Regions from separate parts of the Paraburkholderia graminis genome, predicted to be linked through region 2. Evidence: predicted binding sites of a transcription regulator. Region 2 holds the regulator's gene; the other holds the start of a gene.
The links. Region 2 encodes LexA, which represses DNA repair genes until DNA is damaged. Its sites were predicted from a motif close to ACTGTATNNNNATACAGT; they were not measured.
Positions count from the first base shown of each region.

Region 1: a site for LexA is predicted at 1,357-1,374, ahead of imuA (translesion DNA synthesis-associated protein ImuA). Genes of this name have one in related genera too.

Region 1 covers NZ_CP024934.1:1,341,284-1,344,443, forward strand. Annotated here, with positions in the region: rRNA gene CUJ91_RS06100 (23S ribosomal RNA) at 1-540, shown strand, start outside; rRNA gene rrf (5S ribosomal RNA) at 772-885, shown strand; partial or broken gene CUJ91_RS06110 (lipocalin family protein) at 961-1,206, opposite strand; gene imuA (translesion DNA synthesis-associated protein ImuA) at 1,443-2,282, shown strand; gene CUJ91_RS06120 (Y-family DNA polymerase) at 2,182-3,160, shown strand, end outside.
Region 2 covers NZ_CP024934.1:1,752,653-1,755,812, reverse strand. Annotated here, with positions in the region: gene CUJ91_RS07850 (sulfate ABC transporter substrate-binding protein) at 1-1,013, opposite strand, end outside; gene lexA (transcriptional repressor LexA) at 1,325-1,987, shown strand; gene CUJ91_RS07840 (hypothetical protein) at 2,095-2,475, shown strand; gene CUJ91_RS07835 (DUF2939 domain-containing protein) at 2,605-3,160, shown strand, end outside.

The DNA of each region.
Region 1 (3,160 bases), 410 kb from region 2:
GAGCAGGTGCGAAAGCAGGTCATAGTGATCCGGTGGTTCTGTATGGAAGGGCCATCGCTCAACGGATAAAAGGTACTCTGGGGATAACAGGCTGATACCGCCCAAGAGTTCATATCGACGGCGGTGTTTGGCACCTCGATGTCGGCTCATCTCATCCTGGGGCTGTAGCCGGTCCCAAGGGTATGGCTGTTCGCCATTTAAAGAGGTACGTGAGCTGGGTTTAAAACGTCGTGAGACAGTTTGGTCCCTATCTGCCGTGGGCGCTGGATATTTGAAGGGGGCTGCTCCTAGTACGAGAGGACCGGAGTGGACGAACCTCTGGTGTACCGGTTGTCACGCCAGTGGCATCGCCGGGTAGCTATGTTCGGAAGAGATAACCGCTGAAAGCATCTAAGCGGGAAACTCGCCTTAAGATGAGATATCCCCGGGGCTTCGAGCCCCTTGAAGGGTCGTTCAAGACCAGGACGTTGATAGGTCAGGTGTGTAAGCGCAGTAATGCGTTCAGCTAACTGATACTAATTGCCCGTAAGGCTTGATCCTATAACAGGTGTGTCTCGACCAGCGTTGGCGCTTTGGCGCCTACACTGGTCCGATCCCCGAAGGGGATGCGCTGGAACTCCCCGCCAGGGAGAACAGGACGCACGGTTGAGTGATCGATGTTGTGCCTCGAACAACACAGCCCCAACAGCTTTACCCTGGTGAGCATCACCAGAAACTACTTCTTCCCGATTGGTTGTGTTGGCCCAAAACCCAGCATAACAACAAGTCATGCCTGATGACCATAGCGAGTCGGTCCCACCCCTTCCCATCCCGAACAGGACCGTGAAACGACTCCACGCCGATGATAGTGCGGATTACCCGTGTGAAAGTAGGTAATCGTCAGGCTCCCCAGCAGTGTCAGAAACCCCACCCCGAAAAGGTGGGGTTTCTGCGTTTACAGCGCTGGAAAATGCGGCGCCGTCACGGCCCGCCCATGCGCAGAGCGCCCGCATAGCCGGTCAGCTCCAGATACGCCCGCCCGAGCTCCGCGCCATCGCGGCTCACCCGCGCCGCGCCTTCCCAGTACACCGCGCCGGTGGACTGCCGCGAGTCCAGTTCCTGATCGTCCATCAGCGGATCGAGCTGCCAGGTCAGCGCGCCGGTCCTCACCGTCATCGCGACCGGATACGGCGTGTTCGTGCGCGGTGAACGCCACGTGCGGCGCGGCGCAACTCCTTCTTGCACTCTGTCCTATCGGCATCCTCCAAGCGCTAAAGCTCCATTCCCCCAGACCAATCGTATCCATTCCCAAGCCGCTTTTCCTTATTCCACCGGGACCTCCGTACCGCTTCCTCGCCTTAACATCACCATCAAAATACTGTATAAATATACAGTGATGACTCGTCGTCCCTACTCGATCGAGATCGGGCAGGGCGGAGCATTTTCAATGGAACGAGTGGTCTATGGCAGCAGCGATTCAGCTTGTGACAACTCCGCTGTCGTCGCAATTGCGGCGTCAAATGTGGCAGGGCAACGAGCTTGCCGAGGTGGATTCGCGTGTGGTCCCGAGTGGCCACACCGCGCTGGATCGCGTATTGCCCGGACGAGGCTGGCCCGCCGGTGGTGTGACGGAACTGCTGGTCGAGCATTGGGGCGCGGGCGAAATGCGCTTGCTGGCCTACGCGCTTGGTCATCTCACGAAGCAGGCGGGGCGGCATGTGATGCTTGTGGCACCTCCTTTTCAGCCGAGCGCGGCGGCATTGAAGGCGTGGGACATCGATGTCGAGCGCGTGCTATGGGTGCGCTCGAACGAAGACAAGGCTCTTTGGGCCGCCACTCAGGCATTGAAGCAGGACGGCATCGGCGCGGTTCTGGTGTGGTTGTCGAATGCACGCGCCGATAAAGTCAGGCGCTTGCAGGTCGCGGCTCAAGAATCGGCTTCATTGGCATTTTTGATGCGCCCTGTAGAGGCCGCTGCGCAATCGTCGCCAGCGCCATTACGCATGATCTGCGAGCCGCTTTTGCCGGCTAATGCCGAGACGATCAACCGTCGTCAGTGGTTGCAGGAGATTGGCCTGTCGATTGACATCTTCAAGCGCCGCGGGCCGCCGCTTGCCGAGCCGCTTCGTCTCGTTCTGCCGCTGCAAGGCGTTTTGTTACCCGCGAACGGAGCAAGCAGCCATCAAGGATTAGAGACTCAACATGTTGTGGATCGCCGTCGCATTGCCTCTCTTGTCGCTGGAAGCGGTAAAGCCGCTGACATCGCTTCCGGATGGTTCGTCCGCGAAGCAGAATCGGTGTGAGCCGAGCCGCGACGCAAACCCGCCGTGCGATGCCGGAAACATCGCCGACGCGCACTGCTATGCGCTCGCTGACCACGCACATATTCTGCTGCCGGACGTCGATGCCTTGCGCGCCGGTGTGCAACCCGGCCATTCGCGTTCCTACGCGCTGGCTTTGGCGCCGGGGCTCAAACTGCTCACCGCCGACGCCACCCGCGAAACTCAGGCATTCGAAGCAATCGCGCTTGCCCTGTTGACGTACACGCCGAAGGTCTCGCTGGCCGACACGCATACCTTGCTGCTGGAAGTCGGCTCTGGCTTGAGGTTGTTCGGTGGCTTGCGAGCCTTGTTGTCGCGGGTGTCGTCCACGGTCGCGGAATTCGGTTATACCGCGCGTATCGCGTGTGCGCCTACGGCGTGGGGCGCCTGGTTATTGGCGCAGGCACGCGCCAACCGGCAGGGGCGCCGCTGGCATGTGGTAAAGGAGACTTCGCTCACGCGTGTGTTCGACCGTTTGCCCGTGTCGCTGCTGCCGGTTGCGCAAACGCATCGCGACGCGTTCGTGCATGTCGGATGCACGACCCTCGCCGATTTGCGTCAATTGCCCAGAGCGGGCGTGGTCCGGCGGTTTGGCGGCGGCATTCTGGACCTGCTGGCGCAGGCGTATGGCACGCGCCCCGATCCGCGCGAATCGTTTCGCGCGCCCGCGTCGTTTCATGCGCAGCTCGAATTGCCGTCGCGCGTCGATAACGCGGATGCGCTCCTGTTCGCCGCGCGTCGGCTGATCGTGCAGTTGGCCGGTTGGCTGAGCGCGCACCATGCGGCGCTGAGCGGTTATACGTTGCTGCTCGAGCATGAATTGGCGTCCCGCCATTCGCCGAAGACATCGAGCTTGAAGG
Region 2 (3,160 bases):
TGCGTCTTTTGCGCGTTGGTCCAGCCGCCGAACGAATCGTCGACCGTGTAGAGCTTCAGCTTCGGAAACTTCGCGGTCAACTCGGCCGGCACCTTGTTCGAACGCGGACGGTAGAAGTTCTTCGCGGCGATTTCCTGGCCTTCCTGGCTGTACAGGAAGTTTAGATACGCCTCGGCGAGCTTGCGCGTGCCGTGCTTGTCGACGACCTTGTCCACCACCGCGACCGGCGGCTCGGCCAGAATACTCACCGACGGCACGACGATTTCGAACTTGTCCGTGCCGAATTCCTTGATCGACAGGAACGCCTCGTTTTCCCACGCGATCAGCACGTCTCCGATCCCGCGTTGCACGAAGCTGGTGGTCGCGCCGCGCGCGCCCGAATCGAGCACGCCCGCATTCTTGTAGAGCTTGCCGACGAATTCCTTGGCCTTCTGGTCGTTGCCGCCCGGCTGATGCGCGGCGTACGCCCACGCGGCCAGGTAGTTCCAGCGCGCGCCGCCCGAGGTCTTCGGATTCGGCGTCACGATCGACACGCCCGGCTTCGTCAGATCGTCCCAATCCTTAATGTGCTTGGGGTTGCCCTTGCGCACCAGGAACACGATCGTCGACGTATAAGGCGATGCGTTGTCGGGCAGGCGCTTCTGCCAGTTCTTGTCGATCAAGCCCTTGTTGGCGAGCGCGTCGATGTCGTAGGCGAGCGCAAGCGTCACGACGTCGGCCTGCAGGCCGTCGAGCACCGAGCGAGCCTGCGCGCCCGAGCCGCCATGCGACTGCTTGAACGTGATGGTTTCGCCGGTCTTCGCCTTCCACTCCTTGCCGAACGCCTGGTTCACGTCCTGATAGAGCTCGCGGGTCGGGTCGTAGGAAACGTTCAGCAGCGTGTTGTCGGCGGCTTGCGCCTGGCCGATTGTGCCAATTACGCCGAGCGCGGCCGCCGCGCCGAATGCGAGCGCGGCGATGATGCTCCGCGCCTTATGGGTAGTCCGTGCCCGCCCCGTGTTCCGATGATTCATGTCCTGTTCTCCGCGTGTTGGTCCGCTAAAGCTGCGAGTGGTGTTGTTTTGCGTCGGGTCACGTGCACATGAGCGCGACTGGAGGCCAGTCTATCGAAGGGCTTTCATCATTAAAAATAATGTTTCCTCATTTTTTAATACGCAAAAGTGGTAATGGCAGCCAGACAAGGCGTTGCGGCATGCAAACCGATGTTTTGACGTCGATTGACGACGTTGCAGCGCGGTGCTTGAGCGCGAACTTAAAGTAAAGCTTGAATTGCGCCGAATACTGTATAAAAATACAGTCACCTGTTCATACATACAGTGGCGCCATGACAAAACTCACCGCACGACAGCAGCAGGTTTTCGATCTGATCCGCCGGGCGATCGAACGCACCGGCTTTCCGCCCACCCGCGCGGAGATCGCCGCCGAGCTGGGCTTCAGCTCTGCCAACTCGGCCGAAGAGCATTTGCGGGCGCTTGCCCGCAAGGGCGTGATCGAACTCGCCGCCGGCGCGTCGCGCGGCATCCGTCTGCTGCCCAGCCAGGACTTCGGACAGGACGGCACCCAGCATCAGTTCACGCTGCCGCATCCGAGCATCATGCAACTGTCGCTGCCGCTCATCGGGCGGGTCGCGGCCGGTAGCCCGATCCTCGCGCAGGAACATATCGCGCAGCACTATGCGTGCGACCCGGCGCTGTTCTCGAGCAAGCCCGACTACCTGCTGAAGGTGCGCGGCCTGTCCATGCGCGACGCGGGCATCTTCGACGGCGATCTGCTCGCGGTGCAGAAAAGAAGCGAGGCGAAAGACGGCCAGATCATCATTGCCCGCCTCGGCGACGACGTCACGGTCAAGCGCCTGAAGCGCCGGCCGAACGGTATCGAGCTGATCGCCGAGAACCCCGATTACGAAAACATCTTCGTTGAGACAGGCAGTGCGGACTTCGCGCTGGAAGGCATTGCTGTCGGTCTGATTCGCCCCGGCGAGTTCTGATCGCGCCTGCCGGGTTGGTCGCCTGTCAGTACACCGTACACAGGCGGATCAACCCTCGCCTGCCACTCACTACCGCAGCACACACGTTGAATCGCCCGGAGAGCCTCATGGAACGCCTTGCCCGCCTGTTGCCGTTTCGCCAGTTCGGCCGTTTGCGCCATCTGCGCAAGCTGGTGCCCTGCTCACTGATTGAAGCATCCACGGCCGCCACTGCGTCGCTGTTCGATTCGCCGGTGAACGGCTCCGGTGCGCATGCCGCTTCGTCATCCTTACAGGCGTCTTTGTTGCCGTCGTCGTTGCCGGCGTTCGCGCGGGTGTCGCTGAATTCCGGGCTCAACACCGCGGAGCCGGCGCGTCGCGCGCCGGTGCGGGTTTATCACGGGCCGTCGCGGCTCATCATGGTCGGCACCATGGACGCGGTGTGCAGAATGATCGACCGTTGCATCGCCGACGAAACCAACGTCCAGGGCGCGGTGTTCGAGTCCTGATGTGCGGTAAGGTGTGCGGGCGCGTTGCGGGAAACGTCGTTCGTCGCATCGAACGGGAATCATGAGTGGGGATCGTTTCGGCGCAACGCCGGTCCACGTTCGATCTCACCTGATGGAGAATCCCGGCCCATGGCAGCAGTATCAATACGCAAGAAGCGCGGTGCTCGTCCGCTTGTCGTCGCGCTGATCGTCATCGCGATAATCGCCGGCTTGGGCTTTGGCTATGCATCGCCGTATATCGCGCTCAACAACCTCAAACGCGCCGCCGACGCGCGCGACGCGCAGACGGTGAATCAGTACGTCGATTTCCCGGCGTTGCGCGAAAGCCTCAAGCAGCAGGTGACGGGTTTGCTGACGCGGCGGCTCGACTCGCGCGGAAACGGCAACCCATTGGCCGCGATCGGCGCGATGATCGGCGTCGCATTGATCGGCCCGCTAGTCGATGCGTATGCGACGCCCGACGGCGTGGCCGCGTTGCTCAACGGCATGCCGCCGCGCGGCGTACCGGGCGAACGGCCGCCCGCGCCGCCGGCTGCGAGCAATCCGGCTGCGGCAAATGGACCTGCGCCGGCAGCGCCGGGCAGCGCTAATAGCGCGGATCAAAGCGGCGCGGATCAAAGAGCCGGCAATGGCGCCAACTCCGGTGGAGAAGGCAACGCGGCGCATGGCGCCACGCCGCCGCAGC